DNA from 3 places in the Rhizobium sp. AC44/96 genome. Region 3 is predicted to be linked to each of the others. Evidence: predicted binding sites of a transcription regulator. Region 3 holds the regulator's gene; each other region holds the start of a gene.
The links. Region 3 encodes PhoB, which activates phosphate uptake and scavenging genes when phosphate is short. Its sites were predicted from a motif close to TGTCATNNANCTGTCAT; they were not measured.
Positions count from the first base shown of each region.

Region 1: the regulator PhoB is predicted to act here: its motif matches at 3,479-3,495, upstream of A6U87_RS17410 (LTA synthase family protein).
Region 2: the regulator PhoB is predicted to act here: its motif matches at 2,639-2,655, upstream of phnC (phosphonate ABC transporter ATP-binding protein).

Region 1 covers NZ_LXKO01000023.1:4,502-9,142, reverse strand. Annotated here, with positions in the region: gene A6U87_RS17430 (NADP-dependent malic enzyme) at 1-290, shown strand, start outside; gene A6U87_RS17425 (DUF2865 domain-containing protein) at 414-1,499, shown strand; gene bluB (5,6-dimethylbenzimidazole synthase) at 1,503-2,198, opposite strand; cobalamin riboswitch at 2,239-2,423, opposite strand; gene A6U87_RS17415 (TolB family protein) at 2,449-3,282, opposite strand; gene A6U87_RS17410 (LTA synthase family protein) at 3,510-4,641, shown strand, end outside.
Region 2 covers NZ_LXKO01000008.1:58,284-62,924, forward strand. Annotated here, with positions in the region: gene phnE (phosphonate ABC transporter, permease protein PhnE) at 1-669, opposite strand, end outside; gene phnD (phosphonate ABC transporter substrate-binding protein) at 740-1,645, opposite strand; gene phnC (phosphonate ABC transporter ATP-binding protein) at 1,738-2,583, opposite strand; gene A6U87_RS09465 (hypothetical protein) at 2,810-3,139, shown strand; gene A6U87_RS09470 (hypothetical protein) at 3,165-3,788, opposite strand; gene rsgA (ribosome small subunit-dependent GTPase A) at 3,978-4,641, opposite strand, start outside.
Region 3 covers NZ_LXKO01000001.1:213,750-218,390, forward strand. Annotated here, with positions in the region: gene pstA (phosphate ABC transporter permease PstA) at 1-1,006, shown strand, start outside; gene pstB (phosphate ABC transporter ATP-binding protein PstB) at 1,021-1,836, shown strand; gene phoU (phosphate signaling complex protein PhoU) at 1,880-2,593, shown strand; gene phoB (phosphate regulon transcriptional regulator PhoB) at 2,630-3,313, shown strand; gene A6U87_RS01030 (aspartate/glutamate racemase family protein) at 3,379-4,029, opposite strand; gene A6U87_RS01035 (GcrA family cell cycle regulator) at 4,177-4,641, opposite strand, start outside.

The DNA.
Region 1 (4,641 bases), on a different contig from region 3:
TTGAGGTCGATGGTGAAATGCATGGCGAAAGCGCGATCACCGAGACACTACGAAAGCGCGTCATGCCGGATACGACGCTCCACGACGAAGCGAACCTCCTGGTGTTCCCGAACCTCGACGCGGCCAACATCACGCTCGGTGTGGTGAAGTCGATGACCGACGGCCTTCATGTCGGTCCGATCCTTCTCGGTGCCGCGCTGCCGGCTCATATTCTCGCGCCGTCGGTCACCTCGCGCGGTGTGGTCAACATGGCCGCACTCGCCGTGGTCGAGGCCTCTCAGCCAGCCTGAGTGGCCGAAACCGAGAAAATGCTTTAGGATTCCGACGGCAGCTTGTTAAGACAAACAAGCTAAGACAAGGGGCGGCGACACGCGTCGCCCCGACTGGTATTTGCTCATTTGCGGGACGATGCCTTGAAACGCCGGAACCTGTCTCTCGCGCTGCTGATAGCCCTCTCGACGACGCCCGCTGCCGCGCAAGTCGCACCGATCTGCGGTGAGCTGCGCGCACGGCTTGCCGATCTGCCGCAGGTGATCGGCAGCAACCCGGAAGTCCGGCGCTTTGCAAGCGCCATCGCCGAGCAGAACCTTGAGCTTCGCAAAGTGAGAGGCGACTTGCGGCGCAACGGCTGCACTTCAGGAAGCATGGTGGTCATCGGCGGTGACGATGCGGATTACTGCAGCGAGCTCGAGCAGGCCGAAGCCAGGATGGCCGACAATATCCGTTACCTGCAGGACCGACGCGACGAACTGCGCTCGCAGAGTGAGGATACGCGGACCCGCAACGAGCTGATGGCCGCGCTCGACGCCAATAGCTGCAACGAGGAACCGCCTGTCAGCGACGATCCTCGATATGCCGAGCCGCCGAGCGTCGAAGATCAGGCGATGCGCAACGATACCTTCATTCCGCTCGGAGGGAGCCCAGGCCGCAGGTTTTATGGTGGCGTCGGCACGCAAGGCCTTTCCGACCTCAATACCGTCTGCGTACGGACCTGTGATGGCGGGTTCTTCCCGATCAGCTCTAATGCGACCTCATTCGACTTCGCCCGCGACGCCGACACCTGCTCGAAGATGTGCCCTGGTATCGATACCGAACTCTTCTATCATGACGTTTCGAACACCGAGACGTCGAACATGACGTCGACGACATCGGGCGCGCCCTACAGCGCGCTGCCCAATGCCTTTGCCTACAAGAACCGCAAGCCCGGCGAGAAGTCTTCCTGCACCTGCGATCTCCCCGGTTATTACGAACGCATGCGGAAAAATCAGTCGGCAGTCAGCGAGCCTCCGCAAAAAGGCTCGATCACAACGATCCAGACCGCGAAGCCGGCGCCTGCCCCCTCTACCGCGCCTGCCCCGCAGGCTACCGTGCCGGATCGGCCGTATGAGCCACAGAGCGGCAAGGTGCGGCAGGTCGGCCCGCAGTTCCTCGCGGGCGATCAGGAAACGATAGATTTGAAACATCCGATGACCCCGGGCGCCCAGCCGCAACAGCAGTGACGCTTACGAACCGTCTTCCGTTCGCCCCCACGCATCGCTGAAGATCAGTTCTGAAAGCGGCACACGCTGCCGCCAGCCTTTGACTGCGAGCTCAGGCTGGTCATAGAGCTGATCGACATAGCCGACACAGAGCCAGGCCACGATTTCGACCCGTTCCGGGACGCCGAGTATCTGCTTCAGCTCCGCCTCGTGAAAGATGCTGACCCAGCCAACACCGATGCCTTCCGCCCGCGCGGCGAGCCACAGGTTCTGGACGGCGCAAACCGTGGAATAAGAATCCATGCGCCGATTGTGTGTTCGCCCGAGCACCACATCGCCACATCGGTCCGGATCACAAGTGATGCAGATTCCGAGAGGTGCACTCCGGATGCCTTCCAGCTTCAGTGCACGATATGTCGCCTGTTGCTGGCCGGAGAACATCTCTGCGGCCTCGATATTGGCGCGATTGAAAGCCTTCCAGACGCGGAGCCTCACGTCCTGGTCGCGCACCAGGATGAAATTCCAGGGCTGCATGAAGCCGACCGAAGGCGCGTGATGCGCGGCCTCAAGCAGCCGCCTGACAGCGTCGTCAGGTATCGGGTCCGGCAGGAATTGGGATCGAACATCCCGTCTGGTTTCGATTGCCTTGTAAACGGCCGCGCGTTCGTCGGCCGAAAAGGCACCAGCTCTCGATAGAGAGCCAGATTTGTCTGGTCGCATCGTCAATCCCCAACAATACAACCGCCCGCCGTCCACGCGGGTCAGTCTATGATTGTCGGGCCGGTCTTCTGACTTGGCGTCATCCGTCTGTCGCGCCTTCCCGGCGCAAGCCAGTGGCATATCAAGCGGCAGACGTCGGCCTTACAGCGTTGGGCACGTTCCGGTCTTTCACCGAATTCCCGATTCTCCCGCCGCTTGGCGGGCACCCGACGCGCGTTCTATGTCGCGAAACGAAGACAAAGGCAATCGTTCAACCCGATACCGGGAAGTAGCGGACATACGCGAACTCGTCACCATTCGGTGACCAGTTCGGAACGTTGATCGTCCCCTGCCCGCCGAAGAGCTCGAGCAACGTTGTCAGATTGCCGCCATCCATGTCCATCATCCGCAGCCGGACATTCAGGTCGCGCGGGTGGTCGAACACGTCAGGATCGTATGAGAGGATCAGAATCCGGTCGTTATCGGGCGACGGATGGGCAAACCAGTTGCCGTAGTTGTCCTGCGTGACCTGCTCGAGCCCGGTGCCATCCGGGTGGATGCGCCAGATCTGCATCAGGCCGGTGCGGCTCGAGTTGAAGTAGATCCAGCGGCCGTCGGCGGAGTAATCAGGACCGTCATTGCGCCCCTCGCCCTGGGTCAGGCGCCGCTCTTCGCCACCCTCGACCGAAATCGTGTAGATATCGAAGACGTCGTTGCGGATGCCGCAATAGGCGAGTTCCTTCCCGTCTGGCGACCAGCCATGCCAGTAAGACGGAAGGTTCTGGGTAACCAGGCGCGGCGTGCCGCCTTCGATCGGCAGGACATAGATCGCCGATTTCCCGAACTCGGTCTTGTCCGAGATGACGATCTGCGTTCCATCAGGCGAGATGCCGTGATCATTGTTGCACTGGACGGCGAAGCCGGTATCCAATCTCTCGAAGTCGCCTGAGCCGTCGAGGGCGAGGCGATAGAGCAGCCCGTCGCCGTTGAGCAGCAGATAGCTCCCGTCGGGCGAGAAATTCGGTGCTTCGACAAGCTTTTCGGTCTGCCAGACAATCCGGGCAGTGCCCGTTCGAACGTTGTAGATCTCTACGGAACTGCGCACGCCAAGCCTCCTCAAACTCAAACCGGTCCCTGACCTACGCGACCGATCGATTGGGCGCAAGAAAACTCTGGGCGGCTGCATTGCCCGAAAGGGCGATACCCTTTCCGTTCAGGCTCGGCGGGCATCAACAAAATGCGAGAACTGCAGGAAACTAAAACGGTTCATCTAGCGTTCATGACCAAGATGTGACAGTTCGGTGAAGGTTTTATGATATTGGAGTTTCACCGTTGATCGCGCAAGTTTTAAGGTCCGGAGCGGCGTCTCGTGTCGCGTCGTTCTACGCTGGCGCGGGTGAAGGTCGTGCCTCCATATCGCGCGGCGCTGTGGGGATCGCCCTTTCTGCGCTGATTGCACTTTTTGCAACGATTACGGTTGAAATGATCGCACGCGGCGGCGTTGGCGACGTGGGGACATTCCTCACCTCAACAGCCCGTCCCGGCATGACCACTGTGGTGATGCTGACGGTGCTGATGCTCACCCTCGATGCCGCTTTCGGCCGACGCTTTCTATCCGCCTTGATCGTCCTGCCGCTGGTGATCGTTCCCGCCTTCGTTTCCAATCAGAAGCAGCATTACCTCTCTGATCCTCTCTATCCGTCGGATATCCTGTTCGGTCGGCAGATCATGGAGCTTCTGCCTGTCATGGTGCGCGAGCGACCGGTCACGGCGGTCGCGCTGGCAATTGGCATCCTGTTGTCGCTGGCCGGCATGGTCTTCGCCTGGCGCTTTGCATGGCGGCATTTCCCAAAGCTGCAGAGCAAGACGCGCGTCAGGTGTCTTTGCCTCGGTCTGCCCGTGGTCGCCGCGTTCGGCTCGCTGATGGACTACTCGCAATACTCCTGGATCCGCGATCGCCTGCAGGTCGTGCCGATGATGTGGGATCAGAAGGAAAATTACCGCAGCAACGGGTTCATCCTTGCCTTCATCTTCAACGTCCCGATGGCCGACGTCGCCGCACCCGCAGGCATTGGCCCGCAGGCGCTGGACGCCATTCCGGCACGCAACTACGGCTATCTCAGCGGCCCGAGCGAAAAGCCGGATGTCATCATGGTGATGAGCGAGTCCTTCTGGGATCCGACACGCCTGAAGACGCTGAAGCTGTCGGCCGATCCGATGCCGAACATCCGCGCTGCCCAGTCGGGCTACGTCTTCTCGCCGGAGTTCGGCGGCATGACCGCCAATGTCGAGTTCGAAGCGCTCACCGGTTTCTCGAACGCATTCCTGCCCTATGGCAGCATTCCCTATCAGCAGTATATCCGTAACGACATTCCCTCACTGGCGACCTTCTTCCGTGGGCAAGGCTATGCCGCTCGCGCACTGCATCCCTTCAGCGGCTGGTTCTGGAACCGCAACGAGGTCT
Region 2 (4,641 bases), on a different contig from region 3:
CATGCCTTCGTCCGGCTTCATGTCGATGTTTTCGACGACTTCGTAGAAGAGTTTGCCGAGCGCGCCGATGGTGTGCAGGCTGACGGCAATGATCGCGGCAACCGGACCGATCGACAGTATGGCCGAAAACAGGCCGGCAATGACGATCTCGGGAAAGGCGCGCAGGAACTCGGTCAGACGCTTGGCGACAATCCGCAGCGGATTGGACGGCGCCAGATTGCGGGCCACGAGGAAGCTCAGCGGCACGGCGAAGATAAAGCCGATCAGGGTGGAGACGAGCGCCACGTTGATCGTGATGATCATCAGCTCGAAATATTCGGGGATATAGAAACCGCCCCAGACATAGACCCGGCCCTCGGCGAAGTTGTACTCCTCGCCGGTCTTCTGGATCGGGCTTGCGATATCGAACAGGGCACGCCAGACGTCATTCCAATCCTTGGGAATGAGCCAGCTCAGAAAATCGAAGAGATGCGGCAGGCGGTCGAAGAAGTGGCCGGCGTTGCTTTCGTCCGCGAACCGTACCGACGCAACAAAGGCAGCCAGCAGGATCACCAGCCCGAGACCAGTATAGAGGCGGCGGCGAGCCACCATCTTGCTCCAGGCATCACCGATTTCTTGGGCGCTTTGCGGCGCAGCCGGCGCGTGGGCGTTGGGATCGGCAAAAGTCATGAACGATGTCCGCTTTCTTCGCAGGAAAAAGGGCGGCTTGTTACGGCCGCCCTCCAACTATCAGGATCGATCAACCGCCGATGGCAGCCTTGCGAGCGTCGATAATGGCGTTGTAGAAATCGGCCTGAACCTTGGTGTAGCCGTGGTAGTCGCCGCCTTCGATGGCTGCGAAGCACTTGGCGTCGGTCTCAGGCAGCTTCATGAAGAAGTCGGTGAGCTTTGCCTGCCACTCGGTGCCGAGTTCGTTGCGAACAACCAGCGGGCCGTTCGGGATCAGCGGCGAGCGCCAGACTTCAACCAGCTTGTTCGGGTCAACGGTGCCCTTGTCGACAGCCTTGCGGAAGGTGCCGGAGGTGTAGCCGTCCTTGAAATCGCCGATGCCCGAGGAGTCGTCAACAGCGATGTCGACCTTGCCGTCGTAGGCAGCGAGCAGGTTGTTTTCGTGGCCGCCGTTGAACTGCGTGGAAGCGAAGTACTGGTCATTCGGCATGCCAGTGTCCTTCGGAATCTGCGTCAGCGGAATGAGGTAGCCCGAGGTGGAGTCCGGATCAGCGTAACCGAGCTTCTTGCCCTTGGCGTCCTTGATGTCCTTGATGCCGGAGGACTTCAGGGCGAGACCGATCGAGTGGTAACCGGTCGAACCGTCCTTCTGAACGGTCGTCAGGATCGGGGTAACGGCCTTCTCGTCCTTGATGGCGATAGCAGCGTAGCCGGAAGCGCCGAGTTCGGCGAAGTCGAGCGTGCCGCCGAGGAGACCCTGGATAACGCCGTCATAGTCAGCAGCCGGGAAGAGCGAAACCTTCTCGAAGCCGAATTCGGTCTTCAGGTGGTCAGCCAGGCAAGCGTAGTTGCGCAGGCGGTCGGCTTCGTTTTCGCCGCCGAGAATACCAACGCGGAATTCCTTGAGGTCTGCAGCATGCGAGACGCCGGCCAGCGCAAACAGCGCCGTCGCGGCAAAGAGTGCTTTCTTCAACATGGTTCTCTCCTGATTGACCGGTGTCCCCGGCGATCTTTGCTTAAAGAAGAAGTGCGCCCATAACGCGGGCTTACGATCCGAGGCCGCCCCTCTCAGAGACCGGCCAGCGCCAGCGGTTGCAAGCCGGCGGATTGATTGGCGGCAACAGCCGCGGGAATGTTGATCGAGGTCGAGGTCATCGTCTCGTCGATGCCGGCGCCGTCCTTGTCGGTGCCGTAGATCTGCTTGACGGCATCGGCGGTCAGTTCGGACGGCTTGCCATCGAACACCACCCGACCGGCGGCCATGCCGACAATACGTTCGCAATAGTTGCGCGCCGTATCGAGCGTATGAAGGTTGGTGATGACGGTGATGCCTTCGCGCTCGTTGATGTCGCGCAGCGCGTCCATGACGATCTTGGCGTTGAGCGGGTCGAGCGAGGCGATCGGCTCGTCGGCAAGCACCATCTTCGGGGTCTGCATCAGGGCGCGGGCAATCGCCACGCGCTGCTGCTGGCCACCCGACAGCGTGCCGGCCATCTGCAAAGCCGTCTGTTCGATGCCGAGGCGCTCAAGGGCGGCAATCGCGTGGATGCGCTCTTCGCGGGTGAAAAGGCCGAGCAGGCTCATCGTGGTCGAGCGATGATTGAGGCGGCCGAGCATCACGTTGGTCAGCACGTCGAGGCGCGGAACGAGATTGAACTGCTGGAAGATCATGGCGCAATCGCGCTGCCAGTTGCGCAGCGCCTGACCGCGCAGCCTCGAGACTTCGACGCCGGCGAAATGGATCGAGCCCGATGTCGGCTCCTGCAGGCGGTTGATCATACGCAGAAGCGTGGACTTGCCGGCGCCGGAACGGCCGATGATGCCGACCATCTGGCCCTGAGGAATGTCGAGCGTCACGGAATCAACGGCTGTCTTCTTTCCGAAACGGCGGGTGACATTCTTCAGTTCGAACATCATGCTCTTCCTCATAGTCCAGATGCGATATGAGGGAGTGCATTAGTCCTGCTTCATGAAGCTCCAATGTCAGTTTTGTGTAACCTCTGTCACAATCGGGCTGGGTCAAATTTCATTTGTGACAGCGCACAGATGCCCTTTGTATCGCGCCGACGAGACAGTTCCGATCTATAGGAGACGCTGGAACTTGGTGTAGTGTCATGCAACGACCACAACGGACATCGAAATGGCTTCGCTTACGCCCCCACCCAAGATCGAACTTTCGAGATTGCGCGACATTGGCTGGTCTATTTGGGACCCTATCGGGCTTTTGCCTAAAGGAAGCAAATGGGACGAAGGCGACAACCGATCATTCGCGGACGAATACGACGACTATCTGATCGAAGCTGCGGGACGATTGCGACGGGGTGCATCGGATATCGACGTCATCGGCTACCTTATGAGCATCGAAGCCGATCACATGGGTTTGGGAGCGCAGTCCGACGCCCATGCCAGGGCTCGGTCGCTCGTCACCGCTATCCGTGCAGATGCAGAGCTTTGGACGTACGAGAAGTAAGTCCTGTGCCGGTGTGCACCAAAGATCACATCGGGGGTGTTGCGCCATCGAGGCCGACGGCGAGGCGATCGGCGGCGAGCGCATTGTCTCCGCTGCTCGTTCCCTGGGCGGAGACGGCGGCGCCGGGCTTGAGGTCGTCCCGTGTGGCCGGCGCAAGCGCCACGATCTTGGTGCCGGCCGGGATATTGATCTTCCGTTCGCCACCCTTGTAAGCCAGCGTCACGGTTTGTCCGTTGACGTCCTTGACGGCGTTGGCCACCGTTGCGTTGGTCATGGAACCGTTCGGCTTCACGCTCCAGGGCCGGTCGCCTTCGCCGGTTCCCTTCATCGAAGCCGGGAAGATCACGACCTGGACCGCGCCATTGATGCCGCTGGCGGTCGGCTCGGAGCCGATACCGACGAAATCGCCGGTTTTTATATCGGCGGCGGCTGCGTTCTTGACACCGAGCACCGTCAAGCCAGACGCCATGGTCACGGCGATGTCGTGGCCATCCGGCCCCTTTATCTTCAGTGTGTCGCCATCGAGATTTTCGACGGTGCCGTGAACGCGAACCCTGTCGGCCGCATTGGCGCCATGCAGCGCCGACAGCCCGATCGCGGCGCCGGCGGCAAGCGAAAGAACGATCTTCGTGAGGTGATTGCGCGTCATGGTGCTCTCCCTGGGACTGCCGCTCGGCACGCAACTGGCGAAAATGCTGCCGAAGGGATGCGATCTTCGATTGGCCGCGACTTTATCGCCGGTGCGCGACAGCGGCCAATCAAAGAACGGTGAGAAACCCCGACTGGCAGGGGACATAGTGCTGCATGGCGATGCTTGAGATCGACGCCTCGCCTGCCCTCAGCGCTTCTTCTGAAGGATCTTGTTGCCGCGCGGTCCGGTCATCTGCGGCGTGTTCTTGCGGTTTTCCGCAAGCAGGGTGCGCCAGCGCGCCAGACGCTCGGCCGGCAAGGCGCCGGCGTCGACAGCCGCCTGCACAGCGCAGCCGGGCTCGTGGTCATGGGTGCAATCGCGAAAACGACACTGCGGGGCGAGCTCGGTGATCTCCGAGAACACCAGATCGATACCCTCGGCCACATCGCTGACATGCAGCGTGCGCATTCCCGGCGTGTCGATGACCCAGCCGCCGCCGGCCATGGCATGCAGCGAGCGCGCCGTGGTGGTGTGGCGTCCCTTGGCATCGCGCTCACGGATGCCGCCGGTTTCCTGCGAGCCCTCGCCCGACAATCCTGCGAGCGTGTTGACCAAAGTCGATTTCCCGACGCCGGAGGAGCCGATCAGCGCGATGGTCTGGCCGAACTGGCACCAGGGCGCCAGTGCGGCCACGGCATCCTCATTCTTGGCGTTGAGCACGACCACCGGAAGGTCTCGCTGCAACGCCTTTGCCTGATCCTCGTATGTCTCGGCGTCAGACACCAGATCAGCCTTGGTCAGCACGATGACCGGCGCCGTCCCCGCCTGATTGGCGAGCGCCATGTAGCGCTCCAACCGGGCCACGTTGAAA
Region 3 (4,641 bases):
GATCAAGACGCTCGGGATCAATGCCTCCAGCCGCCCTGACGTGCGCGACGCTTCGGCAATGATCTCCAAGGGCGCTCCGATCGTTCTCCGCGACATGGTGATGGCTGATCCGTCGCTGATCGGCAAGACGGTCAATGTCACGCTGCTCGCCGACGCCAACGTCGACTCTGCCAACAAGGGCCAGATCGATCTCAAGGTCGACGAGAAGAACCGCAAGGTGAACGACAAGCAGGTTGGCTGGATGCAGCAGCTCACGGCGAGCGGCACCCTGCACAAGCAGTTCAACACCGGCCTCTTCGTCAACGGCAACTCGAGCCGTCCTGAGGCAGCCGGCCTCGGCGTTGCTCTGATCGGCTCGCTCTATCTGATGCTCATCGTGCTCGTTCTCGCTCTGCCCATCGGCGTCGCCGCTTCGATCTACCTCGAAGAGTTTGCGCCGAAGAACAAGCTGACAGACCTGATCGAGGTCAACATCAACAACCTCGCGGCCGTTCCGTCGATCGTCTACGGTCTGCTCGGTCTCGCCGTCTTCATCAACTTCGCAGGCCTGCCGCGCTCCGCGTCGCTGGTCGGTGGTCTGGTGCTGACGCTGATGACGCTGCCGACCATCATCATCGCAACCCGCGCAGCGCTGCGCGCCGTGCCGCCGTCGATCCGCGCGGCAGCCCTGGGTCTCGGTGCCTCGAAGATGCAGATGGTGTTCCATCACGTCCTGCCGCTCGCGATGCCCGGCATCCTGACCGGCACCATCATCGGCCTGGCGCATGCGCTCGGCGAAACGGCACCACTGCTTTTGATCGGCATGGTTGCCTTCGTCGCCAATGCACCGGCCACCCCCATGGATCCTTCCACGGCACTGCCCGTGCAGGTCTACATGTGGGCCAACGAAGCCGAGCGCGCTTTTGTCGAGCGCACCTCCGGCGCCATCATCGTCCTGCTCCTGTTCCTGATCGTCATGAACCTCGGAGCTATCCTTCTGCGTCGTCGCTTTGAGCGCCGCTGGTAAACGGAGTAAACATCATGAACATGTTGACGGAAGCAGCAGTCGAGAAAGCGCTGGACCAGAAGATGAATACCATTCCGTATAAAATGATTGGCCAGGACGTATCGGTTTACTACGGCGAGAAGCGCGCGCTCTTCGACGTCAAGCTGAACATCCGCGAAAATACCGTGACGGCGCTCATCGGCCCGTCCGGTTGCGGCAAGTCCACGTTCCTGCGCAGCCTGAACCGCATGAACGACACGATCGACAATTGCCGCGTCACCGGCAAGATCACGCTCGACGGCGATGATATCTACGATCCGGATATCGACGTGGTCGAACTGCGCGCCCGTGTCGGCATGGTGTTCCAGAAGCCGAACCCGTTCCCGAAGACGATCTACGAGAACGTCGCTTACGGCCCGCGTATCCACGGCCTCGCAAAGAGCAAGGCTGACATGGACCAGATCGTCGAATACAGCCTGCAGCGTGCCGGCCTGTGGAACGAAGTGAAGGATCGCGTTCACGAGTCCGGCACCGGCCTCTCCGGCGGTCAGCAGCAGCGCCTTTGCATTGCTCGCGCCGTTGCGGTCAGCCCTGAAGTCATCCTGATGGACGAGCCGTGCTCCGCGCTTGACCCGATCGCCACCGCCAAGGTCGAGGAGCTCATCCACGAACTGCGCGAAAGCTACACCATCGTCATCGTCACACACTCGATGCAGCAGGCGGCTCGCGTTTCGCAGCGTACCGCCATGTTCCACCTCGGCAACCTCGTCGAGGAAAACGACACAGACAAGATGTTCACCAACCCGGATGACCCGCGCACCCAGGACTACATCATGGGCCGCTTCGGTTGATCTCCGGCAACGGTAACCCTCAGGACATTCAAGGATAAGCCCCATGGCATCGACACATATCTATTCCGCCTACGACGACGACCTGAAGTTCCTGTCCCGCCGTATTTCGGAAATGGGCGGTCTTGCAGAACAGATGGTTTCAGACGCTGTCCGCGCCCTGGTGAACGGCGACACGGCGCTCGCCCAGAAGGTCATTTCCGACGACGTGATCCTCGACCACGCCGAGCGCGAGATCGGCGACAAGGCGATCATCACCATTGCACGTCGTCAGCCCATGGCCGCCGACCTTCGCGAAATCATGGGTTCGATCCGCATCGCGGCCGACCTCGAGCGCGTTGGCGATCTTGGCAAGAACACTGCAAAGCGCGTCATCGCCGTGCAGAGCAGCGGCGTTCCCCGCAAGCTCGCTCGCGGCCTCGAGCACCTCTCGGAGCTGGCGCTTGTCCAGCTCAAGGAAGTTCTCGACGTTTACACGAGCCGTGCTGCGGACCGCGCCAAGTCGATCCGTGAGCGCGACGAGGAAATCGACGCGATGTACACCTCGCTGTTTCGCGAGCTGCTCACCTACATGATGGAAGATCCGCGCAACATCACCAGCTGCACGCATCTTCTCTTCTGCGCCAAGAACATCGAGCGCATCGGCGACCATGCGACCAACATTGCCGAAACCATCTACTACATGGCCACCGGTGCCCAGCCGGAAGGCGAACGTCCGAAGGACGATACCGCCAACACCGTCGGCGCAGTCACTGAATAATCGTTCCGCGACCGCGCCCCCAGGAGACCGAAACGAATGATACCTAAAGTAGCTGTCGTTGAAGACGAAGAGGCCCTGAGCGTGCTTCTTCGCTATAACCTCGAGGCCGAAGGCTTCGAGGTCGACACCATCCTGCGCGGCGACGAGGCCGAGATCCGGCTGCAGGAGCGCACGCCCGACCTTCTGATCCTCGATTGGATGCTGCCTGGCGTGTCCGGCATCGAGCTCTGCCGTCGCCTGCGCATGCGGCCGGAAACCGAACGTCTGCCGATCATCATGTTGACGGCCCGTGGCGAGGAGAGCGAACGCGTTCGCGGCCTGTCCACCGGCGCCGACGACTACGTGGTCAAGCCGTTCTCGACACCCGAGCTGGTTGCCCGCGTCAAGGCGATGCTACGCCGCGCCAAGCCGGAAGTTCTCTCGTCGCTCCTCAAGTGCGGCGATATCGAACTCGATCGCGAAACCCACCGCGTTCATCGCAAGAGCCGTGAAGTCCGCCTGGGGCCGACGGAATTCCGCCTGCTGGAATTCCTCATGGCGTCGCCAGGCCGCGTCTTCTCGCGTTCGCAGCTTCTGGACGGCGTCTGGGGCCACGACATCTATGTCGACGAACGCACCGTCGACGTCCATGTCGGGCGTCTGCGCAAGGCGCTGAACTTCTCCAATATGCAGGATGTGATCCGCACCGTTCGTGGCGCCGGATACTCGATGGAAGCATAGGCTTCCATCGATCCGCCAGCAGAGCGGGCCGCTGGGGGCTCGTCTTGTGGGAACGAGCCGCCGGCTCAGGCGTCTCGCGAAACGCTCGTCACAGCGGCGGCAAGGCCCGCCGCTGGACTGCTGAGGGGTCTGGGACCATCTTTGACCAGATCGGCTGCGCCCACCATCGACGCCTGGGCGAGAGCAACGGTCGCTGCACCCTCGCGATAAGCGGCATCTGCCGCCTCGGCAATGACCGCCAGATATCCATCACGATTGCCGGCCTTGAACAGATCCCATGCCCCGGGCACGAGGCGCACTTCGAACGCCGTTTGCGTTGCCTCGGCTGCCGTGGCGAAGAGTTGCGCCGTTGGTTCCACGGTGGTTTGAACCGCGCAGAGGAAGACGATCCGGCCTCCCGCCTGAACTGCCTGTTCCGCCAAGGCAGCGTCGACGCGAAGGGTGGGAACGGACACCGTGCCGTCCAATGCGTCCACCGACGGCCCAAGGGTCGAGCATGTGAGGATAACGGCATCAGCCGTCAGGCCGAGCGATCGCAGCAGCGAAGCGGTTTCATGAGCAATGTCGCGGGTGAGCCCACCCGACCGTTCGGCGTCTGCGAGCAGGTCGGGCCGGACCGCATGGACAAGCGTTCCCTCGGCGAGGCCGATCTCTCGTGCCGCGGCCTCGAATACAGCAACGTTGCTGTCGGCCGTATGTAGGCAGGCTATTTTCACCGCATACTCCAGTGCGCGCGACCGCCGAGCGGCAAGCACCCTATAGATACGCACCGTGCCTGGTACGGCATGCGAGCTTCCGCGTCTCGCAGTCAACAAAAAACGGGCCGCGAAGGCCCGTTTTGTATTCCTTATCCGGCTTCCGGATCAAGCGACCCGGTTTGCAGCCTTCCGGCGTTCGTTCACCGGCTGGTACGCCATGCGCTGGTGATAGGTGCAGTAAGGTGAGGAATCCGGGGATTCACAGCCGCAGAAGTGAAAGTCGTCCTTCAGCGGATCGCCGACCGGCCACTTGCAGGTGCGTTCCGTGAGCTCCGTCAGGCCAAGGCGGCGCGAGATCGGTACGACCACGTTGGCAGCAGGACGGTAGCTGACTTCTTCGATCGCATCGATGTCGATCTCTTCCTTCAGCATCGTCGCACCCTGCTGGCGGGTGACGGTGCGGGTGGCGGTGATCCGGGATGCATAATTCGGAGCGCGTGGCGCGGACGTGGCGCGCTTCGGCGTTCTTGTCGCCGTCGACGTGCCGCCGGCCTTGGCCCGGCCCGGCAGGCTCAAGCGGTGAACTTTGCCAATGACAGCATTGCGGCTTACACCGCCAAGTTGTGCCGC